3 regions of the Glutamicibacter mishrai genome follow, and region 3 is predicted to be linked to each of the others. Evidence: riboswitches for the same ligand, from Rfam matches in the RefSeq annotation. Region 3 holds a riboswitch; each other region holds the start of a gene.
What was found. A riboswitch is a leader RNA that binds a small molecule or an ion and turns the genes downstream of it on or off. The one in region 3 is predicted to bind S-adenosylmethionine.
Positions count from the first base shown of each region.

Region 1: linked by a shared signal. The riboswitch ahead of D3791_RS11820 (O-acetylhomoserine aminocarboxypropyltransferase/cysteine synthase family protein) and the one ahead of D3791_RS13275 (cobalamin-independent methionine synthase II family protein) in region 3 are both predicted to bind S-adenosylmethionine.
Region 2: linked by a shared signal. The riboswitch ahead of D3791_RS05360 (OsmC family protein) and the one ahead of D3791_RS13275 (cobalamin-independent methionine synthase II family protein) in region 3 are both predicted to bind S-adenosylmethionine.

Region 1 is NZ_CP032549.1:2,505,211-2,514,826, reverse strand. Features, by position in the region: gene D3791_RS11845 (hypothetical protein) at 1-1,079, shown strand, start outside; gene D3791_RS11840 (hypothetical protein) at 1,076-1,717, opposite strand; gene D3791_RS11835 (hypothetical protein) at 2,133-2,669, opposite strand; gene D3791_RS11830 (AraC family transcriptional regulator) at 2,733-3,599, opposite strand; gene D3791_RS11825 (cystathionine gamma-synthase) at 3,671-4,882, opposite strand; gene D3791_RS11820 (O-acetylhomoserine aminocarboxypropyltransferase/cysteine synthase family protein) at 4,882-6,183, opposite strand; SAM riboswitch class I at 6,271-6,361, opposite strand; gene D3791_RS11815 (LysR family transcriptional regulator) at 6,594-7,535, opposite strand; gene D3791_RS11810 (DUF1852 domain-containing protein) at 7,658-8,650, shown strand; gene D3791_RS11805 (methionine synthase) at 8,669-9,616, shown strand, end outside.
Region 2 is NZ_CP032549.1:1,127,412-1,137,027, reverse strand. Features, by position in the region: gene D3791_RS05390 (LutB/LldF family L-lactate oxidation iron-sulfur protein) at 1-699, opposite strand, end outside; gene D3791_RS05385 ((Fe-S)-binding protein) at 717-1,481, opposite strand; gene D3791_RS05380 (L-lactate permease) at 1,629-3,305, shown strand; gene D3791_RS05375 (FadR/GntR family transcriptional regulator) at 3,332-4,045, shown strand; gene D3791_RS05370 (SDR family oxidoreductase) at 4,213-4,983, shown strand; gene D3791_RS05365 (L-idonate 5-dehydrogenase) at 5,003-6,028, shown strand; gene D3791_RS05360 (OsmC family protein) at 6,108-6,659, opposite strand; SAM riboswitch class IV at 6,691-6,810, opposite strand; gene D3791_RS05355 (DEAD/DEAH box helicase) at 7,195-9,616, shown strand, end outside.
Region 3 is NZ_CP032549.1:2,808,531-2,818,146, reverse strand. Features, by position in the region: gene D3791_RS13290 (pyridoxal-phosphate-dependent aminotransferase family protein) at 75-1,172, opposite strand; gene D3791_RS13285 (MFS transporter) at 1,382-2,572, shown strand; gene D3791_RS13280 (type 1 glutamine amidotransferase domain-containing protein) at 2,655-3,380, shown strand; SAM riboswitch class I at 3,560-3,671, shown strand; gene D3791_RS13275 (cobalamin-independent methionine synthase II family protein) at 3,684-4,919, shown strand; gene D3791_RS13270 (hypothetical protein) at 4,994-5,488, opposite strand; gene D3791_RS13265 (LLM class flavin-dependent oxidoreductase) at 5,588-6,916, opposite strand; gene D3791_RS13260 (ABC transporter permease) at 6,946-7,788, opposite strand; gene D3791_RS13255 (ABC transporter ATP-binding protein) at 7,785-8,633, opposite strand; gene D3791_RS13250 (ABC transporter substrate-binding protein) at 8,640-9,616, opposite strand, start outside.

The sequences.
Region 1 (9,616 bases), 300 kb from region 3:
CGACAGATGAAACGCCTGAGGGATTAGCACAAACGGCAACGCATTTAAAGAGTCTTGGTGTCCAACCACTCCTAGATCCTCAGACTTATCTGTATACAGATGGCGTTGGACTCGCGGGTCGTTGCCACAGCTCAAACGGGCTCAGTTTCTCCCCCATCCGATGGTCTCAGTCTCCAGGAGACGTTCAGAAAGTACTAACCGCAGTTGAGCAAGCGAACAATTCCTTAGGTACTAACTCATTAATCGCCCCATCAATACTGCAATCTTCTTTTGAAGACATTTGGACACCGCTTGGGATTCAGTATGCTAGGGCAGCTGCTGAAACTTGGAGCGAAAAAGAAGTATATGCTTCCATCGTTTTCGAAGAAATTGCATTCGCTGGCTGGGAACAAATTAATGACTGGCTAGATGAAATTACTACGATCGATGTTCATGGTTTCTACCTTTTAGCAAATCATCGTGGCACACTTTCGTACCCAGCATCCGGCTGGGCGCCTAATCATTTAGCTAATGCCATGAGGATGATCTACACCTTGACAGAGATCAACGGCTACGAGCTCATATGGGGGTATTCAGATATAGAAGGCCTTCTTGGCCTTGCTGTTGGTGCTACTGGCGTGGCCACAGGTTGGCACAATTCACTTAGAAGATTCAGCATAGACAAATGGCGACCAAAATCGGGTGGTGCGCAACCAATACCCCGCCGCTTCGTCAGTACCCTACTCAGCCCCCTCCGCCTAGATGGTGAATTAAGTGTCATTTCGAGCGTCGGCGCAAGTCACTTAATTCCAAAGTCTAGAGCTGATGCACTCTTCCAAGAATATATGAGTGATGCAGAATATTGGAAACGTGGAATTTCACAAAAACACCATATGGTTAGCATGGGTGATCTTGTTTCAATTCTGACTAATCTCAGTATTCCAGATAGACTTGATACAGTCGAGTCGTGGATACAGCAAAGTCTCCAATTGTTTGAAGACTTGGGCCGACAAAACCTGATTTTCGAGGGATCTTACACCATAAAATTACAGATTTTATCGGAAGCAATCAGTGCGTTCAGAAATTCCGAAGGAATTTAATTTTTAAATTGTCGCGCGGCTAATTCAAGGAGCCAAAGTTGATTTTCGGGACGCAGGAATTGCTTGTGCGCTGGTTCAATCCATGTAGGCTCAGCTCCACTAAAACTAATTAACCCAAGGTCGTAGGTTTTTAAATACGGGTTAAGGCGTTCTGACAAACGCGCATTTGGCATCATAATTGCTGAGCGATGGGCTAGGTGCTTGAATCTGCTGGCTTGTCGCACCGCTTGTTTCCAGTCTTTAATTTTCGCTTCAACTGCAAGTGAATTATTCACGGAATTTGAGAACTGACGGAATGAATTCCGCGTCCATCCGTCGAACGGATTTTTCTTCTTCATCTGATTAGAATCTAACAATTTTGATGTTATCTCTCTCGCATGATTCAAAGAATAAATCTTCAGCCCAGAATGAATGTAAGAATGTAGAGAACTAATGGAAACGACCACCAAAAGAACATCTGGTCGACCTCGTCCGATAGCGGCTTCAGGTATAACTACTACGCTACGCCCGGGCCCAGGTGGAAGTAACAGCTTCGCGTTCTTACGCAACGATGAGGTCAATGCAACTTCGTAGATAGGCTGACCCACGGTTCGATTGTTGAATGGGTTGCCGTCGTTCTCTGCATCGCGCAGATTCATACCTAAATTCTATTCCTCGTTAACAACAAGATGGGCGTGAGATTATTGCGAAAATCACAAGTCTCCTGGACAACAAGACGCTGAGTTGAAACTTAGTTCATCCCCTGCCCGACATTGAATCAGTTGAGAATCCTAGACATTTTTCGATAATCGACAGGATACGTTCAGTTCTCCACCACATGTACTTCTAAACATCATATCTCGCGCTGGTTCATAGTGGACTGTACCCTTCGGCAGAGGCAACCATCGTCTAATATTCGTCGTCCAAACCTGTCGGCATTTTCGTCTGGTTTTTCGCGGATGATTTAGCTTTACCCCGGCCCAAAGGCGCGCCTCCTGAGCGCTTCAACTTCATGTCAACAAAAAACGATATCGTGTCCGGCAATTGCGGTTCGGGCTACGGCGATCACACGGCTTAGTCCTCCCTAATTTCTTCCGTTGTGACACTCGTCAGCTTGAGGGCGGCGGCTGCGACCAGGCGCGGATCCACGGACGGATCGGCAAATTGCTCGGCCAGCTCAGGCAGCCAGGGATCCAGCGGAAGCCCCGCGTCATCGATCCCACCGATCAGGCAGTCGGCCTGGATCAGCCGGTTTCCGGCGGTGCTACTCGGGATATCCAGCCAGTCCTGCATCAGGCCGCGGGCGCTCTTGAAATGGGTGCGCCCGGTGGTGGTGCGGCCGGCAGCGGCTTCGATCTGCTCGATCGTGGGGTTGGTGCCGGCATCGGTGATGGCTTGGAAGGATTCCCGGTCCAGCTTGTGCGCGCCGGTGCGGCGCACCGCGTGGGCAGCCTCGATCTGGGCGCGGGCCTGCTGTTGGCCGATGTGCTCGGTGAGCCAAGCGAAGTAGGCGGCGTGGCCGGCGAGAAGATCGCCGGAAAGCACAGCAGTGGCTGAGGCGATCAGTTGTCCCGCCTCAGCCAGATTCTTCAGTGCCTGCGCTGTGTCCATAGGAACGAGCATGCCCCGCGCAAGATACGACGCGGGGCATGCAGTGACGAGGTGTGGATAAGCCTAGCGGTCGGCTTCCACCGGGAACCACAGCTCGCAGGTGGCGGTGCTGAAATCAGCGGCCCGATCGAGCACGGCAACAATGGACGGGCCGGGACGCAATCGCCACGGGTTGGACGGGAACCACGAGGTGGCGGTGGAGGCCCAGAGCTCCTGCAAGGCCGCCGGGTAGGGCCCGGTCACGCTGAAAACCACCCAGTGGCCGGCGGGAACTTGGATGGAATCCAGGTCTTCGGGCACCGGGCCTGCGGGCACCGCGACCCCGTGCAGGTAGGTCAGCTCGCTGCCTTCCTGGTAGTCCGCATCAACCTGGTCGCTGACCTGCAGCAAGCCTGCCGGATCGGCGGCTGAGAGTTCCTTGAGCCGGGCATGTTCGGCCACCGGGATGGAGGCGATGTGCTCTTGGATGTGCGGGTTGGCACCGTGATGGATCAGCGGTACCTGCGCGGCGTATCCGATGAGCTGGAAGTTCTCTCGTTCTGTTATTCGTGCATCCATGGGGCGATTCCCTTCGACGTGCAGGCTGAACCTGATAATTGGTTGGCTTCGAAGGGGGCCGCCATTCTCGCGGATATCACCCACGGACGCGCCGTGGACAGCTCGGAAGGCCCGGCCAAATGCTTCGGCCGAGCCATATCCGTAGCGGATCGCGATGCTCAGCAGGTCCTCGCCTGTGAGCAGGTCCGCGGCGGCCTGGGTCATGCGGCGCCGGCGGATGTACTCGGAGACCGGCATGCCGGCCAGCGAGGAGAACATCCGCCGCACGTGGTATTCGGTGGTGCCTTCGGCGCGCACCAGCTCAGCGAGGTTGATCTGCTCGCGCAGATTCGCCTCGATATGCTCGATGAGCCGATTGAGAATTCCGATCATGTCTCCACCCTTCCCCATCTACTATTCTCCAGGGTTGGGGCACGCCGCCCGATCATCGCGGTTCGATGCGATCAGGCGTTTTCCAGAGTCTTTTCACGTACCCGGGTGACGACCGGTTTGGACGCAGCGCGGGCCGCGGCCAGCCCGCGTTGCAGATCGGCGATCAGATCTTCGACCTCTTCGATGCCCACCGAGAGGCGGACCAGATTGGCCGGGATCTCCAGCTCGGTGCCGATCAGCGAAGCGTGGGTCATTTCGCGCGGATAGCAGACCAGGGATTCCACCCCGCCCAGGGACACCGAAAGCTGGAAGTACTCCATGGATTCGGCGAAGGCGCGGGCGGACGCCTCGTCCTTCAGGGCCACCGAGACGATGCCGCCAAAACCGTGCTGCTGGCGGGCAGCCAGCTCGTGGCCCGGGTGGTTCTCAAGCCCCGGGTAGTAGACCCGGGTGACCTCGGGCTGCGCATCGAGCCAGCGGGCCAGCGTGGAAGCGGTGGCGCAGTGGCGTTCCATGCGCAGGCCTAGGGTTTTCAGTCCGCGGGCGGCCAGGTAGGAATCCTGCGGTCCGGCCACCGCTCCCCCGGCGAACTGCTGGTAGCCCACCGCTTCGGCCAGGGATTGCCCGCGGAAGAGGTGATCGGCCACGATGACCGCACCTCCCAGCACATCGGAGTGCCCGCCGATGTACTTGGTGGTGGAGTGGACCACCGCGTGGGCTCCAAAATCCAGCGGGCGCTGCAGATAAGGAGTGGCGAAGGTATTATCCACGACCAGCAGGGCACCCTGCTCGCGGGCGATGGCAGCCCAGCCGGCCAGATCGGCGATGCCCAGCAGCGGGTTGGAGGGGGTTTCCACCCAGAGCAGTGCGGTGTTCGGCTGCACGGCGGCGCGCACCGAGTCCAGGTTGGTGATATCCACCGCCGAGGAGGTGATCCCCCACTTGCTGTGCAGCTTGGAGATCAACCGATTGGTGCCGCCGTAGCCGTCGGCACCGAGGATGATGTGGTCGCCCGGTTCGAGCACCGCACGCAGCAGGGCGTCTTCGGCCGCGATGCCCGAGGCGAAAGCGAATCCGGCGGCCCCGCCTTCCAGGGCGGTGAGCTGATCCTGGAAACCGTCGCGGGTCGGGTTGGAGCCGCGGGAGTATTCGTGCCCGGAACGCAGCACGTTGATGCCGTCTTGGATGAAGGTGCTGGTCTGGTAGATCGGCGGGACGACCGCGCCGGTGTGCGGGTCCTTGTGCTGGCCGGCGTGGACGGCCTGGGTGTTGAAGCCAGTCATCATGCTCCTTGGGTTTGCGGGGCCAGGGCCTGGTCCAATGCCAGATCCAGGGCCTGGGTGAGGTCTGCGAGCAGGTCGGCTGGGTCTTCCAGGCCGACCGAGAGGCGCAGGGTTGAGGTGTTCAGGCCGGCGTCGGCCAGCTGGGAGGCAGAGAGCCGGCAGTGGGTCATGGTGGCCGGGTGCGAAATCATGGTGCGGGTGTCCCCCACATTTGCGGCCAGCGAAATCAGCTTGAGCCCGTCGATCACCGGGGAAACCAGCGACGGGTGGGCCAGCTCGATGGCCACCACGCAGCCGGTTCCCTTCGGCGTGAGCTTCTTGGCCAGCTCGTGGCTGGGGTGGGCGGGCAGCGACGGGTGGTGGATGGCCGCGATGCCCGGGTGGGCAGAGAGCTCGTGAATCAGGGTGGTGACGCTGCGCTGCACGTGGGCGGCGCGTACCGGCAGGGTTTCGATGCCTGCCAGGATGCCCTGGGCGCTGGCCGGGGCCAAGGTTGGGCCCAGATCGTGCAGGAATTTGGAGCGGACCAGCATCGCGTAGGCGGCCGGTCCGTGGCGTTCGAGCAGCGAGGTGTTGTTCAGGCGCACTCGCGGGGCGGCGATTTGCGGCCAGCGCGCGGTGTCGGAGAAGTCGAATTCCCCCGAGTCCACGACGATCCCGCCGAGTACCGAGCCGTGTCCGGCCAGGCCCTTGGTGGCCGAGTGCACCACGATGTCGGCGCCATGATCCAGCGGCCGCACGTTCAGCGGGGTGGCCAGGGTGTTGTCCACGACCACCGGGATGTTGTGCTCGTGGGCGATGGCCGTGATAGCGGGAAGGTCGGCCACGGTGCACAGCGGGTTGGAGACGGACTCCAGGAAGAATGCGCGGGTGTCGTCCTCGATGGCCCCGGCCCAGGCGGCCGGATCGGCCTGGTCGACAAAGCTGATGCGGATGCCGAAGTCGGCGAAGGTGTCGGTGAGCAGATCCACGGTGCCGCCGTAGAGCGAGGAGGACGCCACGATGTGCTTGGGTCCCTGGGTCAGCGCCAGCAAGGACAACGCCACCGCGGACTGGCCGGTGGCGGTGGCCACCGCGTGGGCTCCGCCTTCCAGTGCTGCCACACGCTGTTCAAGGATCGAGACGGTGGGATTGCCGGTGCGCGAGTAGGTGAAGCCGGCCTGGCGCAGCGCGAACTTCTCGATCGCTTCGGCATGCGACTGGAATTGGTAGGCGGCGGAATTGTGCAGTGGCGGCAGCATCGGGCGGAAGTCTCCGCTCGGGCGGTATCCTGCGTGGACCGCGTCGGTTCCTTGGCTCATAGCTCCTCCTCGATTCTCTGCGAGGGAGTGCACCGATTAGGCATCGTGCAAAGGCACGAAGCACAGCGCGAAAACGCGTTCGGAACTGCTCCATCGTTCCTGGCATTAGCACCTTTCGGTTTCCCGATGGTTGCTGCGACGTCAACGAGCCAGATCTCTTAGTCGCTCTTGATGGTTTGTTGTTCTTCCATGGTTGGCCATGGGCTGCGAGGGGTGCAAGCGCTATCGGGCGGCGGGCTTCATACAAGGCCGCCAAGCTTCATATGTCGTGCACTTGTCATGATGACGCGGTGGCTGGCGCCACTTTGTGACGCACCAAAATGAGAATACCCCCGAGACTTTCAAGGCTTTTTCGGAAGTTTATGACGAAGGAGCGGCACTCGATGACCGAGAGTTACGCTGTTGGCGGCTCAGCCGAGCACTTCCACCCCGAAGCTGGCCACCACTGCGCGGACTTCCTGCAGGTAGCGCTGAGCCTGGTCGGTGAGCGGGATCGCGGCGTGATCGATCCAGCCGATCTCGATGCGCTCGTCGATGTCCAGCGGGATGGCAACGATGGATGGATCCAGCTCGTCGCTGATGATGCCGGTGGAGATCGTGTACCCGCCCAGGCCGATCATCAGGTTGAAGATGGTCGCACGGTCCGAGACCTGGATTTCCCGCTGGCTGGAGCGTGTGGAGAGCACTTCCTCGGCGAAGTAGAACGAGTTGTTCGCCCCTTGATCGAAGGTCAGCCGGGGCAGGTTTTCGAGGTCTTCGAGGGTGACCTGGTCACGGGTGGCCAGCGGGTTGCTGCGCGATACGAAGATGTGCGGGTCGGCGAGGAACAGCGGGTGGAACACCAGGCGGGATTCGCGCAGCAGCTTGTCGATGACTTTCCGGTTGAAGTCGTTGCGGTAGAGGATCCCGATATCGCTGCGCAGCGTGCGCACGTCCTCGATGATTTCCTCGGTGCGCGTCTCGCGGAGCGAAAACTGGTACTCCTCGGCCCCGCTGGCCTGGACCATCCGGACAAAGGCATCCACCGCAAAGGAGTAGTGCTGGGTTGAGACACCCAGCAGTCGTCTTGCCGCCGGCCGGCCGAGGTAGCGGTGCTCCAGCAGTTCCACTTGCTCCAGGACCTGGCGGGCGTAGCCGAGGAATTCTGCGCCCTCGGCGGTGAGCGTCACTCCCCTGGCCGAGCGCACCAGCAAGGTGCGCCCCACCCGCGATTCGAGCTCCTTCATCGCCGCCGACATGCTGGGCTGCGCGACGTAAATGAGGTCGGCGGCAGCCGAGATCGACCCCTCCGAGGCCACCGCCACAAAATAGCGCAGCTGCTGCAGTGTCAATCCATTCGAAACCTGAACCATAGTTTGAGTCTATATGAATCCATAGTTATATCGAGTTACCTGATATCAAGAATCACCCTGCATGATTGACGCAACGACTTCCCCTCGGCCTGTCCAGGCCTCCCAAATACAGATTGGCCATCATGGCAGACGCATTAAATTTCAGCATTAGCACCACAAGATTCGACGAGAATTACTCCCCTTCTGCGAATTCTCGAACCACGACAAACTTCGCCAATTTGGCGCGCGGAGAGCGCCGCGAAGAGAACCTTCGCAATGCCCTGACGATGATCAACCGCCGTTTCAATTCCCAGGCTCACTGGGACAATCCCCAAGGTGACCGCTATGCACTGGAATTGGAAATCATTTCCGCAAATGTACATGTTTCTGCCAATAATACCGATCAGGAATTTCCCCTTTTAGAAGTGCTTGAAACCACGATCGTGGATAAACTCACGGGTACCCGGTCCCAGGGCATGGTCGGCAATAATTTTTCTTCTTATGTCCGCGATTACGACTTCAGCGTGGTGCTTCCAGCTTCGTGCAATGACAGCGGAGCCCCGGTGCTTCCGGAAGATTTTGGCGATCTCCATGGGCAGCTCTTCCAGCATTTCTTGAACTCACAGGCGTACCGTGAGCGTTTTGCCCAGCTGCCGGTGGTCTGCATCAGCGTCTCGACTTCCAAGACCTACTTCCGCACCGGCAACAGCCATCCAGTGCTCGGTTTGGAATACCAGCAGGATGAAAATTCATTGACCGACGCGTACTTCGGGAAAATGGGCTTGAGCGTGCGTTACTTCATGCCGCCGGGCGCTGTCGCACCGCTGGCGTTCTACTTCCGCGGCGACCTGCTCAATGACTACACGAACCTTCAGTTGATCAGCCTCATCAGCACGATGGAAACGTTCCAGAAGATTTATCGCCCGGAAATCTATAACGCCAATTCGGCCGCTCCTTCTGTGTACCACCCGAGCCTGGGCGCCGAAGACTTCTCCCCCACTCGCGTCTTTTATGACCGCGAAGAACGAACTCAGTTGGGCAAGATCCAAGGCAAGTTCACCGAAGAGCATTTCATCATCCCGAATCGCCAACTGCTAGATCAGTGGTCTTCCTCCTACCCGACTCCAGTCGCCTAAGATTCCGAAAGATAACTCATGACTTCCCCGCTTATCCCCACGTCGATTGTCGGCAGCCTGCCCAAGCCGTCATGGCTTGCCGAGCCTGAAAAGCTCTGGTCCCCTTGGAAGCTTGAAGGCAAGCAATTGCGCGAAGGCCAGCAAGACGCCATGCGCGCAGCGGTCCTCGAGCAGGCCCAGCGCGGCATCGACATCATCTCCGATGGCGAGCAGTCGCGCCAGCACTTTGTCACCACGTTCATTGAGCACCTGAGTGGTGTCGACTTCGAGAAGCGCGAGACCGTGCGCATCCGCAACCGCTATGACGCCAGTGTCCCCACCGTCGTCGGTGCCGTTGAACGTGAAAAGCCGGTATTCGTTCAGGACGCGAAATTCCTGCGCTCCTGTACCGACAAGCAGATCAAATGGACCCTTCCTGGCCCCATGACCATGGTCGACACCTTGTACGATGCGCACTACCGCAGCCGCGAGAAGCTGGCCTGGGAATTCGCGACCATCCTGAACCAGGAAGCCCGCGAGCTGGAAGCCGCCGGGGTGGATGTCATCCAGTTCGACGAGCCTGCCTTCAACGTCTTCTTCGACGAGGTGGCCGACTGGGGCATCGCTGCGCTGGAGCGCGCCTGCGAGGGACTCAAAGCCGAGACCGTAGTCCACATCTGCTTTGGCTACGGTATCAAGGCGAACAACGATTGGAAAGCGACTCTGGGCGCTCAGTGGCGCCACTACGAGAAGTCTTTCCCGCTGTTGCAGGCTTCCTCCATCGACACCGTTTCGCTGGAGTCCCACCATTCGAATGTCCCGCTGGAGGTTGTCGAATTGGTGCGCGGCAAGCGAGTGATGCTCGGAGCTATCGACGTGGCCAATGACGCTGTGGAGACTCCTGAGGAAGTCGCGCAGACTCTGCGCAACGCACTCGAATTTGTCGATGCCGACAAGCTGATTGCCAGCACCAATTGCGGCATGGCC
Region 2 (9,616 bases), 1.7 Mb from region 3:
GCCGTTGCCTTCGGATTCCACCACGCCCAAGGTGCCGGTGTCGGCCAGGGCGAAGTTGGCTCCGGAGATCGCGACCTTGGCGGCCAGGAACTTCTTGCGCAGGTGGGCGCGGGCGGCCTCGGCCAGCTTGGCCGGCTCATCGGTCAGGTTCGGATCCACAACCGGCATTTGGCTCAGGAAGATGTCGCGCACTTCGGTGCGGTTTTTGTGGATGGCCGGGACCAGGATGTGGCTTGGCTTATCGTGCCCGAGCTGGACGATCAGTTCGGCCAGGTCGGTTTCGAAGGCGTCGATGCCTTCGGTTTCCAGATGCTCGTTGAGCCCGATTTCCTGGGTGGCCATGGACTTGACCTTGACCACCTCTTGGGAGCCGGTGGCTTTGACCAGTTCGGTGACGATCTTGTTCGCTTCATCGGCGTCGCGGGCCCAGTGGACCACGCCGCCGCGCGCGGTGAAGTTCTTTTCGAACTCCAGCAGGCGTTCTTCGAGGGTGGCCATCGAGTTGTTCTTGATGGTGCTGCCAGCATCGCGCAGGGCCTCCCAGTCGGGAAGCTCGCCCACGACCTTCAGCCGTTTGTCGCGGATGGTGTGGGTGGCATGGCGCAGGTTCTTGCGCATCTGGGTATTGCCCAGCTCGCGGTGCGCCGCCTTGGGGAATGGCTCGGATTCGAACAGGTTGCCCTGTCCGCCGGCCGGCATGCCGAGGAATACCTGAGTCACAGTGACACCGTCTCTTCCATGGTGCTGGCCAGGATATCGGCCAGGTGCAGGGTCTTTGGCTTGGCGCCGGTGCGCGAGAGGCCGCCGCCGATGTGCATCAGGCAGGAGGCATCGCCGCCGGAGCAGGCAGAGGCGCCGGTGGAGCAGATGTTCTTCACCTTGTCATCGAGCATGGCCGAGGAGACGTCCGCGTTCTTGATCGAAAAGGTTCCACCGAAACCGCAGCACTGGTCTGCTTCGGGCAGCTCGTTGACGGTGATGCCGCCGACGGTCTTAAGCAGGTCCAGCTGGCGGTCGCCGAGTCCCAATGAGCGCATGCCGTGGCAGGAGGGGTGGTAGGTGATGGTTTCGGGGAAGTAGCTGCCCAGCTGCTCGGCCGCGTTGGTGATGCCCAGGACATCCACCAGCAGCTGGGTCAGTTCATAGGTGCGCTTGCCGACGGCAACTGCGCGGTCCTTCAGCTCGGGCTTGCCCAGGCGCTCGGCCAGGTAGGGGTGCTGGTGCTTGACCGAAGCGACGCAGGAACCCGAGGGGGCGACCGCAACGTCATAGTCTTCGGTGTCGAAGGCATTGATGTGGTTTTCGACAACGGGCAGCGCTTCAGGCATATAGCCGGAATTCATATGCATTTGCCCACAGCAGGCTTGAGCCTTCGGGAAAATGACTTCATGGCCCAAGCGTTCCAGGATTTTCACGGTCGACTTGGCGGTTTCCGGATACATAGCATCCACGATGCACGTGGCAAAGAGAGCAATTCGCATAATAAATGACTCTTTCAGGTGTGGTCTGACCATACTATGCCAAGATTTTTGCAATAGTCAAGACTTGTTTGTGATGCCACTCACGCTGTACGGTATTGGTCGGACCACATATGGTCAGACCACCACTCGAGCAAAGGCGCCCACACCGTGTTTACTCCCTCCACTGAACCGATAGCAGGAAGTGTTGCGATCTCTGCGCTGATCGCACTGATTCCTCTCGTCACCTTTTTTGTACTGCTAGCCGTGATCAAGACCAAGGCCCACTGGGCCGGTCTGGGATCCCTGGCAGTGGCCATCATCGTCGCCATCCTCGGCTGGAAAATGCCGGTGGCCATGGCCCTGAACTCCGGGGTCATGGGCATGGTTTTCGGTGCCTTCCCGATCGTCTGGATCGTGGTCATGGCCATTTTCCTCTACCAGGTCACCGTCAAGTCCGGACGCTTTGAAGACCTGCGCCGCGTCTTCGACGTGATCGGCGGCGGAGATGTCCGCATCCAGGCAGTGCTGATCGCCTTCTGCTTCGGCGGACTGCTCGAAGCGCTGGCCGGATTCGGAGCGCCGGTAGCCATTACCGCAACCATGCTGCTGGCCCTGGGCCTCTCCCCGTTGCGCGCAGCCTGCGCCGTGCTGATCGCGAATACCGCACCGGTGGCCTTTGGCGCCGTGGCCATTCCGATCACCACGGCCGGCGCGCTGACCGGCATCCCTGCCCATGAAATCGGTGCAGTCGTCGGCCACCAGTCGCCGCTGCTGGCACTGTTCGTTCCCACCATCCTGGTCTTGATCCTCGATGGCTGGCGCGGTGTGCGCCAGGTACTTCCAGCCACGCTGACCATCGGCATCTCCTTCGGCATCGCCCAGTGGCTGTGCTCCACTTATTTCTCCTACGAACTGACCGACATCGTCGCTTCGCTCGTTGGCCTGGCCGCCGCGGTGATCCTGCTGCGCTTCTGGACTCCCAAGGGCGCCGACGAGGCTCGTGCCCGCGTGCTGACCGCCGAAGCCGCCGCATTGCCGGTGGAGAGCGGCAACAAGCTGGAAAAGGCCAACACCTGGATGGCGCTGTTCCCATACCTGCTGGTGATCGTGATCTTCGGACTGGCCAAGCTGTGGAAGCTGGGCATCGATATCCCGGCCTGGCTGGCGAGCACCGACATCAAGTTCGGCTGGCCGGGCCTGCATGGCAAGGTGGTCAATGCCGATGGCGAGGCCGTCTCCTCGACCATATACACCTTCTCCTGGCTCTCCTCGCCAGGCACCCTGCTGCTGATCACCGGCGTGATCGTCGCCTTTGTCTACTCGCGCAATACCGGTGGCGGCAAGTACGCGATGACCTTCGGCGAAGGCCTGTCCGAGATCGGCAAGACCATCTACAACATGCGCTTCGCCGCGCTGACCATCCTCTCGGTGCTGGGTCTGGCCTACGTGATGAACCTGTCCGGCCAGACCATCACCGTGGGCACCTGGCTGGCTGGCGCCGGCGGATTCTTCGCCTTCCTCTCGCCAATCCTGGGCTGGATCGGCACCGCGGTGACCGGTTCGGACACCTCGGCCAACGCACTGTTCGCCAAGCTGCAGCAAACAGCTGGCATCAATGCCGGCATCGATCCGAACCTGCTGGTTGCCGCCAACACCTCCGGCGGCGTGGTCGGCAAGCTGATCTCCCCGCAGAACCTGGCCATCGCCGCAACCAGCGTGAAGATGGAAGGCCAGGAATCGGTGATCCTGAAGAAGGTCGCCGGATGGTCGGTCGGCATGCTGCTGGTGCTGTGCGCCCTGGTCTACCTGCAGTCCACCCCGGTGCTCTCCTGGATGCTTCCATAGTTAGCTGACCGGCTAAAATAGATCCGATGCCAATTAACCCAGCTCCGCGTGCGTACCAGATCGTGCTTCAAGCAATTGAGGAAGATCTGCGTACCGAGAAGTTGTCCGTGGGGGACCAGCTTCCCGGTGAACGTGCGCTCGCGGAGCAGCATGGGATCTCCCGCGCCTCGGTGCGCGATGCCATCCGCATCCTTGACGTGATGGGCATTATCAAGACTTCCACCGGCTCCGGACCCAACTCCGGAGCGGTGATCATCTCCAACCCCTCGGCCGGCATTTCGCAGGCTTTGCGCCTGCACTTGGCGGCCAAGGGGATCAACGTCCGCGAGATCGTCGAGTCGCGCATCCTGCTGGAGACCTGGGCCGCGCAAATGAACCCACGTGACCCGGTCTATGCCCAGCAGGTGATCGACCGCACCGCGGTGTTGATCATGCGCATGGATGATCCGCAGCTCTCGCGCGAGGCCTTCCACCGCATTGATGCAGAATTCCATGTGCTGCTCGCGTCCATGGCCGGCAACTCGGTGGTCGAATCCATGATGGAATCGCTGCGCAATTCAATCAGCGATTACGTCTCCGACTCGGTGCCCAGCGATGAGGCATGGCAGCCGGTGGTGCGCGTTCTGCGCCGCCAGCACAAGGCCATCCACCACGCCTTCGCCACAGGGCAGCGCGAGCGCGCAGCCCAGCTGCTCGAAGAGCACATCAACTGGTTCTACTCGCAGACGCGGTCGATGTAGCCGGGAGCGTAACAACTCAATAAGTAGGACTTTATAGCTCCACGACTCCCTTATGTCTGATATGTTTTGGGAAAGCGACGGGGCTACTTTTGCGGATACGGCAGCTGGTTTTTACCGGCAGTGGGTTCCCGTCGATGAACCATCGACACTTCCATGCGAGGGAATTCATGAGTCAACTCTTTGACCTATCCGGACGATTGGCCCTAGTCACCGGGTCCTCCCGCGGCATCGGCCGCGAACTGGCCCGCGCCCTGGCCAACGCCGGAGCCACCATCATCCTGCACGGCCGGGACGAACAGCGCCTGGCCGAAACCGCTGCGGACTTCACCAGCCGCTACGGAGAAGAGCGGGTCCACAGCGTCTGCTTCGACGTCACCGATGACGCCTCCGTACGCGAGAACATCGCAGCCATCGAAAAGAACATCGGCGCCATCCGCATCCTGGTGAACAACGCCGGAATCCAGCACCGCGTGCCCATGCTGGATTTGGAAGTCGCCGACTGGCAGCGAGTGATCGATACCAACCTGACCAGCGCCTTCCTGGTAGGACGCGAAGTAGCCCGCGGCATGGTGGAACGCGGCGAAGGCAAGATCATCAATATCTGTTCGGTGCAAACCGACCTGGCCCGCCCGACCATTTCCGCCTACACCGCAGCCAAGGGCGGCCTGCGCAACCTCACCCGCGCCATGACCGCCGAATGGGCTGGCGCTGGACTGCAGATCAATGGCATCGCACCGGGCTACATCCACACTGAGATGACCCAGAACCTGGTGGACGATGAAAAGTTCAACTCGTGGATCCTGGGCCGCACCCCGGCTGCCCGCTGGGGCACCGTCGAGGACCTGGCCGGCCCGGCCATCTGGCTGGCATCGGATGGCTCCAACTACGTCAACGGGCAAACCATTTTCATCGACGGAGGCATGAGCGTTGTCGTCTAGCACCCTTTCCTCCACGACCATGGCTGTGGTCGCCCACGCCGCCGGAGACCTGCGCATCGAACAGATCGACGTGCCGGCACCGAAGGCCGACGAAGCACGCATCGCCATCGCGTACGGCGGCATCTGCGGATCGGACCTGCACTACTGGAGCCACGGCGCCGCCGGGGAATCCATCCTCAGGGCACCGATGATTCTCGGACACGAGATCGTGGGAACTGTCATTGAAGCCGCCACCGATGGCAGCGGGCCAGCAGCCGGAACCAAGATCGCCGTGCACCCCGCAACACCGGGGGACACCGGCGAACCGTACCCGGCAGATCGTCCGAATCTTTCCCCGGGCTGCACCTACCTCGGCTCGGCCGCCCGTTACCCGCACACCGAAGGCGCCTTCGCTCGCGAAGTGAACCTGCCAACGCGCATGCTGCGCGAACTGCCTGGGGGACTCTCGCTGCGCGATGCCGCGCTGGCCGAACCGGCAGCGGTGGCGTGGCATGCCGTTTCGCGTGCCGGAGATGTCTCAGGCAAAAAGGCCCTGGTGATCGGGGCCGGCCCTATCGGCGCGCTCGCTGTGGCAGTGCTCAAGCGTGGCGGCGCCAGCGAGATCATCGCAGTGGATATGCACGAGAAGCCATTGGCCATCGCCCGGGAACTGGGCGCCACCTCCACCCTGCGCGCCGATGACCAGGAAGCCATCGCCAACATCAACGCAGATGTGGTGATCGAGGCCAGCGGCAACTATCGCGGCTTGGCCTCAGCGGTCCGCGGCGCAGTGCGTGGTGGCCGAGTGGTCATGGTGGGCCTGTTGCCAAGCGGCGAACAGCCCGCGCTGATTTCACTGGCCATCACCCGGGAACTGGAACTAGTCGGTTCCTTCCGCTTCAACGGCGAAATCGATCAGGTGCTCGAAGCCCTGGCCGACGGCTCCCTGCAGATAGGTGCAGCCGTCACCCATGAGTTCCCAGTGGTTGATGGGATTGAAGCCTTTGAAACCGCCAAGGACTCCTCGACCTCGGGCAAGGTGCTGCTCAACTTCCTGGACCAGTAGCTCTCGCGAGTCCCAAAGTGCACTGTGGCGGCCAGTAGTATCAATGGCCGCCACAGTGCACTGCTGTTTTCAGCTTAGGCTAGCTGGCTTCGATCAGCTGCACCGAGGTGGTGACGGGCACCGGGTTGGCGAAGAGGTCAAGCACGGGGCAGTGTGCATCTACTGCCTGGCGCAATTCCTCGTAGCGTTCGGCGGATTCCGGACCAGCAATCTGCACCTTCAGGTCCACCGAAGAGAAGCCGGGGCGGATGGAAGGATCGATGCCGAAGAGCCCGCGGACATCGAGCTGCCCGTCCGCAGTGATCTGGACATCGTCAACCTGGATTCCCAGGTTCTCGGCGTAGAGCCGATAGACCACGACCTGGCAGGACACCAAAGCTGCCAAAGCGTATTCAACGGGGCTGGCGGCCACGTCGCTGCCACCGAGCGCTGCTGGTTCATCGACGGTGAAGGTATGCTTGCCGGCGCGGATATTGCTGGCCACCGAATCAAAGCCTTCGCCCTGGACCGTAAAGGTCAACGCGGCGCTATGCGGTGCGGCGGAAATCCGTTCGCCCCAACCTGCACCTGCTTCTTGAAGGCGCTGTGAACGGTCCTCGGCTACTGAGAGTTTTGCTGTTGCGTGAGACATGGGGGAGTCATCCCCTTTCTGGCGCAGGGGGCGCCATCGTTTACGATCTTGGATTTCAAGATGCGTCGAATCGTCACCTGGGGCACCCCGCACAATGGCTCAAGGGTTGCCGTCCGCTCAGCCAGGGCCTTGATGAGTGGAACTCGTGATTCAGTAGTTCCTTTTTATCCGCTAACACTGGGCTCGGTAAAGTATCCACTTAACGTTTCGTCATGGCTGTCTTGTCGCTATGCATCGATAGGATGGAGGGTAGCAATCCGCTCTAACGCACTACTTTTGGATGGCGATGATGGAATTCCAGCTGAACTTTGAATCTCTGGACTTATTGGTCTCTGACGATGAACTTCGTGCTGGACGGATGTATCACAAAGCGGGTCTCGTTCAAGACGTTGACCGATACCAAAGGGTTAGCAGTTCAGGCGTCACCGGCCTGGTCGCAGGTCTTGAAGTGGTGGCGAATTTCCACATTGTGGGGGATCGCATTGAATTTGAAGGATTTTGCTCAGGGCATCCATCCGAAAAAAGCTGCGCAGAGGTGGCGGCGTTACTCCTAGAGGTCCTCAGCGACGAGGATGATCCGCTGATTGTTTCTGACATCGAATCGGACCCATACGCGTGGCGTCGCAATGCAGTACCTCAGTGGGAGCGAAATCTTAACCGACTGTTGCCGGTGCCCGAGGACGAAATAGACATTATTGAAGAACCTTTGGGGCTGATCCTGAAGATTCTTAGAACGCCTCGGTATGGTGGCGACGACCTGCTGACTCTTCAAGCGCGCCCAGCTAAGCGGGGAAGCAAGAGTCCTTGGGTGCAGTCCGGGGTGAGCTGGAAATCAGTGGCCTTTGACGAACATTTCCCTCGGGAACAGCGCCGAGCGGTAATTGAACTGAACCGTCTGCGAGAGCACGCAGAAAAGCAGAAGTATGGTCATTTCTGGGAAGCCAAGGACTGGATTTCCTTGATGGAGGTGCCCGGCAGGGACTTGATAGCTGCATTTGGAGAGCTTCGGGACGCTGGCGTAGCGATCATCAACGGTGCCACTTCAGGCAAATCTGAAGTGAACTTCAGCGAGGTACAGGCCCAGGCGTACCTGGATATGCGTCGCGGCGAGAACGGGTTGACGGTAGAAGGCATCCTCAGAGGACCTGTAGAGGAGCACACTCACTTATTGCCTATCGGCAACCCGCCAGCTCTTTTGGCGTATTCGTCGAAACCGCTGGAGAAATCCAAGGACTGGGGACTGGCCGAATTTGCCGAGCCCGTTTCGGGCGAGCTAGCGACCTTTATCGCTTCTGGTGTGCAGTTCATTCCGTCAACCGATGTCCAACGATTCGAAGATTCCCATCTGGACCGCATGAGGGCATTGGCACCGTTGAAAAGCGCTGACGTTTCCTACGCCATTCCCGAGCCTCCTCGCCCGGTGTTGAGGCTGCGAGTTTCCAGCACTGCCGAAACGGTGAATCTGCACTATTCGTGGAAGTACGCGCCCAAAGCGACCAAGCAGCGCAGCGTCGAAAAAGAGATCTTGGCTTCAATCAAGGATAAATTGGGCGACGACTCGGCGTTAGGCAACGTGAATTCACGCGGGATCTACGAGGACCGCGAGTTGAGCATCGATGAGTCCATCGACTTCATGGTCTATACCCTGCCGTTGCTTGAAGAACACCCAGATATTCTCATCGAAGCGCAGAATCAGCTACCTAAGTATCGGATCCTTGATACGCCGGCAACGGTCTCTATCGAGGCCGGTGAAAACACCGGCGACTGGTTTGATCTAACGGTCGAAGTCACCATCGATGACATCAAGGTGCCCTTCGCGTTGTTGCTGGCAGCACTCACTCTGCGATTGGATTACTTGGTCCTTGAAGACATGACGGTCATTCCCATTGCAAGTGAAGACTTCGCGCAATTGCGCCAGCTGATCGCAGAAGCTGGCGAACTAGGCAAAGTCGAAGGCAATACGATTCGAGTCCACAAGCTAAGCATTGACTGGTGGCACGAGCTGCTGGATCTGGGCATCATCGAAGCCCAGCATAGCCAGTGGTTGCAGAACATGAATGAGCTCAGCCGCGGTGAAGAACTTCAAAAGGTGCAGCTTCCCGAAAGCTTCAAAGCGAACCTTCGCCCCTACCAGGAACAGGGGCTTTCATGGTTGAATTTCCTGCGCACCCACTCGTTGGGCGGGGTACTCGCAGATGACATGGGGCTGGGCAAGACCGTCCAATTGCTGGCTTGTCTCGAACAGGCCCGCCTTGAGAATCCAGATCAAAAGTTCCTCGTCCTGGCTCCGACATCCGTCGTAGGCAACTGGATCAATGAAGCCCACCGATTCACCCCGAACCTCAAAACGTGGGGCATTACCTCGACAGCCAAGAAGGCCGGCCAAACCGTAGCCGATCAGTTGGGCGATGCCCAGCTGATCGTAACCAGCTATACGATCTTCCGGCTGTCCTATGAGGAATTCGAAGCCGCCGGCTTTTCCGTCATGATCATGGATGAGGCGCAACAGCTAAAGAACCACACATCCAAGGGCTACAAGCAAGCTCGGCAGCTGCCAGTTCCATGCAAATTCGTGGTCACCGGCACTCCGATGGAAAATAACCTGATGGAACTGTGGGCTCTGGTTTCGATGGCTGCTCCCGGATTGCTGGGCGGTCAAAACGCCTTCAAAGACAATTACCAAAAGCAGATCGCTGATGGGGACAAGGAACGGCTGGATCGGCTCAAGAGCCGTCTGCGTCCTTTCGTCCTTCGCCGTACCAAAGAACAAGTTGTGCCAGAATTACCTGCCAAGACCGAACAGATCCTGGAAGTGGAACTGGAGCCAAGCCACCGTAAAGCCTATGATCGTCGTTTCCAGCGTGTGCGTCAGGAAGTGCTCGGTTTGGTGGATGATGTTGATTCGAACAGATTCAAGATCTTGCAGTCCTTGACGCTGCTTCGCCAGCTGGCTTTGG
Region 3 (9,616 bases):
CATAGACAAGACGAAAGTAGATCTAGATAATATTGCCTACTCGGTGAGATCATTCAAGAGATCTAACCGTCGGTTTAGGACTTGGTTATCGCCTCTTTTAATGCCGAAAGAAGCAATGCCACAGAACCAGGATTCGCATTCGGACCCATCAGCCCGATACGCCACACGGTATTGGCGTACTGCCCGACTCCCCCGCCGATCTCAATGTTGAAGCGGTCCAACAGGTAGCCGCGCACCTTGGCCGAATCAACACCCTCGGGTACCTTCACCGTAGTCAGCTGAGGCAAGCGGTACCCCGCCTGGGCAAAGAGCTCCAGGCCCATATCCTGCAACCCCTCTTGCAACAAGCCGCCGGCTTCCTGATGACGCGCGGTTACCGCGTCAAGCCCCTCGGACAGGATGCGGTCAATGCCTGCTTCCAACGAGGCCACCATCGCAACCGGAGCAGTGTGGTGATAGGTTCGACCGCCACCGGAGGACCCGGTGGCATATCCGCCGAGCAAGCCAAGATCCAGATACCAGGATTGGGGCTTGAGCACTCGGCGCTCAAAGGCACGGTCGGAAATCGTGAACGGCGCCAGCCCCGGGGCGACACCAATGCACTTCTGCGTACCGGCATACCCCACGTCGATTCCCCACTGATCCGCCAGCACCGGCATTCCGCCAATGGACGTCACTGCATCGGTGATCAGCAGAGCCTCTCCCTTGATCGCTCCCAAAGCGGCGATATCCGAGAGAACCCCGGTGCTCGTTTCCGCGTGCACGGCAGCAATCACCGCAGGGTTGGGATGGGCATCTGCCACACGCTGCGCGTCCACCGGTGTGCCGTATTCGTGGTCAACCCGGACAACCTCGGCACCCACACGTGACGCGACTTCGCACATGCGCTCGCCGAAGAGGCCATTAACGGCGATGACCGCAACGTCGCCAGGATTGATGGTGTTGACAAACGCCGCTTCCATGCCGGCCGAACCCGTGGCGCTCAGTGGCAGGGTCCGCAGGTTCTCGGTCCCCCACAGCGTGCGCAGGCCATCGGCCACACGATCCATGCGGGCGATGAATTCCGGGTCCAGATGACCCAGCAGCGGCAGTCCCAATGCGGCCGTCGCTTCCGGATAGGGGTTGCATGGACCAGGTCCAAAGAGGTGACGCTGAAGAACTGTATTGCTCATGATGTCTCGCATTCCTGCTCATCTCGGAAGTTCAAATCAACTTCAGCCTAACCGTTGGCCCGCCCTTCGCTCGGTAATACTTCGAGTGGAAACTCCAAGATGCTATTTTCAAAGATGCGTCAGCCTTGGATCTCTGCACGGACAGCGAGTTCGCGGGCAGTCGGCGATACCCCGTAATACTCCACTGCCATCAACAACGAAATGATGTCATGACCCGAGATACAACAAGCACCCGCCACATAGCGCCGCTCTTTGCCGCCGGCTTCACTACCGCTTTTGGAGCACACAGCATTGCTGCAGGCCTCGGATCCGAATTCGAGGCACTAGGTTCCAGCCTGCTCACGCTGGGCATTTTGCTCGCCGTCTACGATGTTGCCGAAGTCATTTTGAAACCGGTATTTGGAACCCTCAGCGACCGCATCGGCGCAAAACCGGTGATTCTTGGCGGCCTCGTTGTATTCACGATCATGTCAGCCATGGGCATCTTCGCGAATTCAGCGCTTGCGCTTGGCCTAGTCCGGCTTGGCCAGGGCGCTGCGGCCTCGGCATTTTCTCCGGCGGCTTCCGCAGCTGTGGCTCGGCTCTCTGGGCCTAGCACTGGCCAGTACTTCGGCCGATACGGTGCGTGGAAAACCCTCGGCTACGTCTTGGGCCCGCTGATCGGCGCGGGATTGATCTTCTTCTCGGGCCTCCCCGCGCTCTTTGCCTTCATGGCAGTGATCTCGTTGGCCGCGGCGATCTGGGTGTGGCTCAAAATGCCCGTCCTGCCCATTCTCCCCAAGCAGCGTTACACGCTGGCAGATCTTGCCCGCCAAACGGTGCAGCCGGGTTTCCTGGTGCCGACCATGGTTCTGGCTGCCTCCACCGGCGCGTTGGGCGCAGCCGTTGGCTTCCTGCCGCTGATCGGCTCGAAGCTGGGTCTCAACGAGATGCAAAGCATGGGCGTGGTGTCGATGTTGGCGATCTGTTCGGCCCTCGTGCAGCCCTGGATTGGCCGGGTCAACGATCAGGCCTGGATCAGTTTTGCCACAGGCATGGCTCTCGGGCTCCTGCTGATCATCGCGGGACTGGTCTCGGTTGCGATCTGGCAGAGCTTTGCCACGTTGCTGCTGAGCTCGCTGCTTCTGGGGACCGGCGTCGGGATCTCTACACCGCTGGGCTTCGCTCATCTAGCTTCGACGACTCCCGATGAACGCATTGGGCGCACCATGGGATCGGCAGAACTCGGGCGCGAACTCGGGGACGCCGGCGGCCCGATCCTCGTGGGTGCCGTCGCTGCCACAGCCAGCGTCTCGGCGGGCTTATGGGCCCTTGCCGCAGTGATCTTGGCTATTACTTTGCTGGGAATCCTGATGCTTCGCTTACCCGATTCCCCATCCAAACAGGGAACAATCGCATAGAACTCTGGAAACCGGCTAGGTTCGGTTGAAGCCTTGCCCACTTTGTACAAGGCTGGGAGGACAAATGCGAAAGGAGTACCCCGTGAAGAAAATCCTCATGGTCCTAACCAGCGTTTCCGAACTCGGTGCGGGCGGAGACCCCACCGGATATAACGTCGCGGAAGCAGCTCATCCTTGGAAGGTCTTCCGAGATTCAGGGCATTTCGTCGACTTCGCCTCGATCAAGGGCGGACAGCCTCCCCGGGACACTGTCGATACTGACGATCCGATCCAGGTGCAATTCACCGAAGACGAAACTACCCGGGCTGGCCTGTACAACACGGCCAGGGTGGAAGTCATTGACCCGGAGCAATACGACGCGATCTACCTGGTAGGCGGCCACGGCACCATGTGGGACTTCCCCGACAATGAAGGCCTGCAAAAGCTCATCGGGGATATCTATAACAAGGGCGGAGTCGTCGGCGCCGTGTGCCATGGCCCGGCGGGGCTACTCGATGTGGAACTGCACCACGGCATCAAGCTGCTCAGCGGCAAGGATGTCGCGGCCTTCACCAACGACGAGGAAATAGCCGTTGGCAAGGATCAGATCATCCCGTTCTTCTTGGCCGACAAACTGGTCGAGCAAGGCGCCAACCATATCGCTGCGGATAATTTTGAAGAGAACGTTCAAGTCTCCGAACGTCTGGTCACCGGCCAGAACCCCGCTTCAGCCGCAGGCGTCGCAAAGGAGATGGAGAAACTTCTCGCAGAAGTAATCCACCAGGAAAAGGCAGCCGAAGAATCCGCTGCCGAAGCAGAAGCGGACTAGAAATCGGCGTAACCCGCGCAAAAATTACGTAAAGATTGAGCTTGAACTCGTGCCATCGCACGGGTTCAAGCTTTTTTCGGCCCACTGTGTTCGAATATGACGGTCTCCAGCTTGTCCTTGGCGCAACGAAGGTCCAGCAATTCGCAGCCGATCCCAAAGGGCTGATAGTGATTGATATGTACCCATCCCGAGTGGCCGAGAGACCTGGCTCTGTGACGCCGCAGCAACCGATCCAACTGACGAAGCTCTAGCTTTTTGCGGATACGGTGCTACCGCCAGGACCGATGGAAAGGTGGCTTTGCCATGTCTTCACAGACCCCGGATCATATCCTTACCACCCACGCCGGCTCCCTGCCGCGCACCCCGGAGCTCTTGGCAGCCAACGCGGCCAAGGAGAACAATCCTGAGGATGTTGCCGGTTTTACCGAATTGCTCTCGACCGCCGTGGTGGATGTCGTCCAGCGCCAGCGCAATGCCGGGATTGATATTCCCAATGATGGCGAATACGGCCATACGATGTCCTCGTCCGTGGACTACGGGGCCTGGTGGAACTATTCTTTCGCACGCCTTGGCGGCTTGGAAGCAACGACCGTGGACCGCTGGGCTGAAGCGGAAGTTCGCCGCTCATCCCCCGGGAATATCGTTCTGACCTCGTTCCCGGACCGCCGCGACCGCCAGCGCTTTGCCGAGGCCTATGCTGATCCGGCGTCCGGAATCTTGACGAATCGCAAGTCAACGACGCAGCCCAAAGTCGTCGCGCCATTGACCTACACCGGACATGACCTCGTGGCTTCTGATATTGAGAACTTGACTTCGGCTCTGGAACAAACAGGAACTGATCAAGGCTTCCTCGCCGCGTTGTCTCCAGCTTCCTGTGCCCGTCTGGCCAACGATTTCTACGCGGGCGATGAAGAATATCTCTACGCAGCAGCCGATGCCATGCGTGAAGAGTACAAGGCAATCCTCGATGCCGGGCTGACATTGCAAATCGATGATCCGTCATTGGCCGAGTCCTGGGACCAGGTCAATCCCGAGCCTAGCCTCGAGGACTATCTCAAATTCATCCAGCTGCGCGTCGAAGCGACCAATTACGCCTTGCGGGATCTGCCCGCCGACAAGATCCGCCTGCACGTATGCTGGGGATCTTGGCATGGACCGCACACCACGGACATCGCCTTCGCCGACATCCTGGATTCGGTACTGCAGATTAATGCAGGCATGATCTCCTTCGAGGCAGGCAACGTGCGCCACGAGCACGAATGGCGCATCTGGGAAAACCGCGCCTTGCCGGAGGGCAAGATCCTGATCCCTGGCGTCGTCTCGCATGCTACGAACGTGGTTGAGCATCCGGATCTGGTTGCCGACCGCATTGAACGATTCGCGAATCTGGTGGGCCGTGAAAATGTCATCGCCTCCACTGATTGCGGTCTTGGCGGCCGCGTGCATCCGCAAATCGCGGCGGCGAAGCTGGAGGCGCTGGGCGAAGGAGCCCGAATCGCCACTAACCGATTGTTCGAAAAGTCCTCGACGGTCCTATAGCGCTAGGCGCAATTTTCCCTGCAGCAAGCGGGCGTCCCCATCGGGGCCGCCCGCTAGTCTATTTTCGTCTGTATTTATCGATACATGTGGATGCTACCGCCGTAGCCATCGGGAAGGCCGCGTCCAAGCACCCAACCGGTGAGGACTTCATGGACCTGGGCCACGGTGAGCGATTCAGGCCCGTAGGGTTCAACGTCATCATCCGGAGAGCTGGATGCGCTGTCAGCTTTCGGACCGTAGGCAATGCGCATGTTGTATGCGTGTGAATCAACGATGGCTAGCTCCAGCATGAAATTTCCGTCAGCCAGGCGCAGGCCCTGGGCGTATTTGTTGATTGGTTCTTCGCCTTCGAAGTTGAAGGTGTCTCCCTCTTGGCTAACCAGGTGGAGGATATCGGCGATTTGAGCCGCTGACTCCAATTCCTCCCACTCTTCGGTGGCCGTAACTTTCCAGTACATGGTTTCGTCAGGAGCTTGGGCTTCCAAAAGAAGGTTCAATTCCGCGGCGTCGTACCATTCGCGCAAGTCTTGAAGATCAAGCTTGCCTGCTGCTTGGGATACATCATTCATGGGCACAGCGTAATCTGCTGATCCGACAAATTGGGCTCGTGAAATCCCGTGAAGAGCCAGACTTACATGCCTTCGCCTTCACGGGATATCTCGCCGTCCCTAGACGCTCAATGATGTCCGTTCAACTCTTGGAATAGGCAAGCCATAGTTTCCGCGCAGCGTGCTGTGCTCATATTCGGTGCGGAAGAGCTGGCGCTGTTGCAAGATCGGGACCACCTGCTCAGTGAAAGTCTCGAGACCCGATGGAAGCACCGGAGCCATGATGTTAAACCCGTCGACTGCTCCTGCATTGAACCAATACTCAATTCGGTCGGCAAGTTGTTCAGGTGTGCCGGTGAACGTCTGATGCCCTCGTCCTGGTCCCAGCTCGCGAATGATCTGACGTACCGTCAGTTTCCGCTGATAACCCAGCTCTAGGATGAGGTCCCTTCGAGACGTGGATTTCTCCTTGGAGACTACGCTTTCCAATCCCGCTGGTAAATCCCGATCCAGGTCTAGGATCTGCGGGTCGACATGCAATTGCTGGGCCAGCGTGTTCTTGGCATACTCCGGCAGAATCAGTTCATCCAAGCGGTCCGCCAATTCAAGTGCCTCGGCTTCCGTGGAGCCGAGAATGGGAACAATTCCCGGTAGCACCTTCACGGACTGCTCGGCCCTGCCGTTGGCTACAGCCTTGTGTTTGATTTCTTGATAAAAGGCTTTGGCCGATTCAAAGGATTGGTGAGCCGTGAATATGGCTTCAGCCCATCGCCCGGCAAAGTCCTTGCCTGCAGCCGAAGCACCAGCTTGGATAATCACTGGATGGCCTTGCGGCGAGCGCGGAACATTCAACGCACCTGCGACTTGGAAATGTTCTCCAACGTGGTTCGCAGGATGGATCTTGCCAGGATCCGCCCATGTGCCGCTGTCCTTGTCAGCGACGATTGCTTCAGGGTCCCACGAGTCCCTTAGTTTTTTCGCTACCGTCAAGAACTCGTCCGCCCGAAGATATCGTTGAGAACTATCGAACTGTCCGGATTGAGAGAAGTTTCGAGCGGCGGCATCACCTGCAGTGGTGACGACATTCCAACCAGCACGTCCATTGCTGATCAGATCAAGGCTCGCGAAACGTCGCGCCAGATTATAAGGATCGTTATAGCTGGTTGAAGCGGTAGCAATCAGTCCAATGTTTTCCGTCAGCGGTGCAATGGCCGTCAGTACCGATACCGGGTCGAGAATCCCCGCAGGCCGCTGGGCGACTGGTCCTTGGAGCAATGGTCCATCAGCGAAGAAGATCGCATCGAGTTTAGCCTTTTCGGCCAATTGCGCCAAGCGAATGTAGTGGCCAATGTCCGTTCCGGCATGAGGGTCGCTCTCTGGCAAGCGCCACGATGATTCATGGTGTCCGGTGGTCATGAGGAAAGCGTTGAGGGTCAATGTACGTGTCATGGTGCAGGTCCTTTCAGTGATACATGAATCTAGGCGCGAGCCCAGCGTGAGAAGTGGCGTTCCAGCGCTACGAGGGCGGCGTTGACGGCAAAGCCCAGAATGGCGACCGTCAGAATTGCCGCATACATTTTCGGGATGAGGAAACTGGCTTGCGAATTGGTAATCAGGTATCCCAGACCAGCCTTCGCACCGATCATTTCAGCGGCGATGAGAACCAATACCGCTGACGTTCCTGCCATGCGAATCCCAGTAAAAATGATGGGCACCGAGGCCGGCAGGACTACTTTTGAGAAAATCTCGAAACTGTTTAGCCCCAACGTTCTGCCGGCCCGGATCAGTAGCGGGTCAACGCTGCGTGCGCCAAGGATGGTGTTGAGCAGTACCGGGAAGAATGCCGCGTAGAGCACGATGGAAACCTTGGACAATTCGCCGATGCCCAAGAGCAACGTGAATACCGGTAGCAATGCCAAGGCAGCGGTGTTGCGGAAAACTTCGAGTAGCGGGTTCAGGAAGTCGCCGACCTTCGAAAACCAGGCGACCACCAGCCCCACGGGAACACCGATGGCCACCGCCAGGATAAAACCGATCGCTGAGCGTGAAAGGCTGGCGGCAATGTGCGTGGCAAGGTCACCGCTGATGATCATTTTCCACAATTGCTGCAGTACCTCGTGCAGGGGCGGGAGAAAGACTTTTGATGCAGGCTCCAGCACAAACTGCGGGACAAGCTCCCACACCAGCAGGAAACCGATAATTGCGCCAGATCGATACAGTGTTTTTCGCAGGGCCTTTATCGCTCGGCCGGTTGAAGGTTTGCGTTGTGCAGAAACAACGTCAATGCTGGCTGGCTGATCTTGTAATACCAATGTGCTCATGCTGGAGCTCCTGAAGTAACCAATGTTTTTCCGGTTGGCGTGTCCGTCTCTTGCTGATTGCTGTTATGCAAGAGCGTCCAAATGTGGTGCCGATATTCACCGAACCGACGCGTGGAACGAATGTCATCTACCGACAGTCGATCTTCAAGGTCAATGTCCACAATCTCCTTGATCTTTCCGGGCTTGGACGACATGACGGCGACTTTCTGCCCCAAATAGACGGCTTCTTCAATACCGTGGGTGATGAATACGATGGTGGTCTTGGTACGTTTCCAGATATCCAAGAGGAGATCTTGGAGTTGCTCGCGGGTTTGTGCGTCGAGGGCTGCGAAGGGCTCATCCATCAGCAGGACCTTTGGTTCGTGGGCAAGGGCACGTGCGATCGCCACGCGTTGCCGCATTCCACCGGACAGTTCATGCGGGTATTTAGCCTCTACGCCTTCTAGTCCGACCAGGCTCAGATATTCATGGGCCCTCACGCGGCGTTCAGCTTTGTTCAGTCCCTGTCCATGCCGGGCCTGGCTTTCGAGACCCACTTGGACATTGGCTGCCGCCGTGAGCCATGGGAAGAGTGCATACTGCTGGAAGACCACCGAGCGTTCGAGGCTTGGTCCTGAAATGGGTGCCCCATCAACGAGGACTTCGCCCCGGCTCGGAGAGCTCAAGCCGGCGAGTATGTCCAGCAGCGTGGATTTGCCGCATCCGCTTGGCCCGACGAGGGTGAAGAACTCGCCGTCCTGGATCCACAGGTCAAGGGATTCAAGGGCTGTGACTGCGGACTGTTCGCTGGCGCCGGTGCGCTGGAACGTTTTGCTCAGGTTCTTGATTTCGATAGTGGACATGATCAGTGGCTATCCTTCGTTTGCGAGATCGTTGAATTCATTGGTGTAGTACTCACTGGGTGTTATCTCTCCGTCAACAATTCCGGATTCATTCAGCCACGGGATCCAACGGCTGAAGTCCTCATCAGAAATCGGAGCGTTCTTCCCTACTCCATAGCCGTTGAAGTACTGTAGGGCTTCGACATCTTCGCCACGGCCCCTGGACTCGACTATGTCCGTCAGCTTCTTGAGAACTTCATCGCGTGAATGTGAAGCGGCCCAGTTCGCGGCCTTGGCTGTGCCCGTGGCCAGGGAATGCGCTGCTTCGGGATATTCGTTGATGAAGTCGTCGCGCAGGACGTATTCGCCAGCATTGAAGTTGTTGAACACTTCCGTGTCCCTGAAGACTTCTCTCAAATCCCCCTGTTTCACTGCATGTACTTGGGCAGCTCCGGAAAGTGCCCCGACGTCGACCTGATGGGTCCGGACAGCTTGTTCAGTGTCCGTCGGCGGCAATACGACAAGCTGGACTTGGCCGATCTCGTCGTCGCTCAGCCCTTGTGCTTTCAGGTGGGTGCGGATCACCGCTTCTGAGTGGGCACCGAGCGTATTGACCGCGACGGTCTTTCCGATAAGATCCCGAGCTTCTTTAATGCCACTGTCTTTGGAAGCATAAAAACCGACAAAGTAATCGTCATTGGAACCGTAGTAGGAGACGACAGCAGTCACCGGGGCTCCGGCTTCTTGGAGCTTTACAACAGCACCAGAAAAAGCACCGCCAATATCGGTTTCACCGGTTGCCGTATTTTGAATGGATAACGGCCCGCTGGAGTTGTTGCCAACCCATTCCAGCTTGATGCCGTCAAGGTAGCCGAGAGCGGAAGCCAGCTCTATGAGCGTTACGGTGTTGGCTGCACCTTCATATCTGACGTTGACAGTACCGTCAGGATTTCTCAGGTCGGTGCCGTGAGCGGAGGACGTGCAGGAGGCCATCAGCAGTGCTGGTG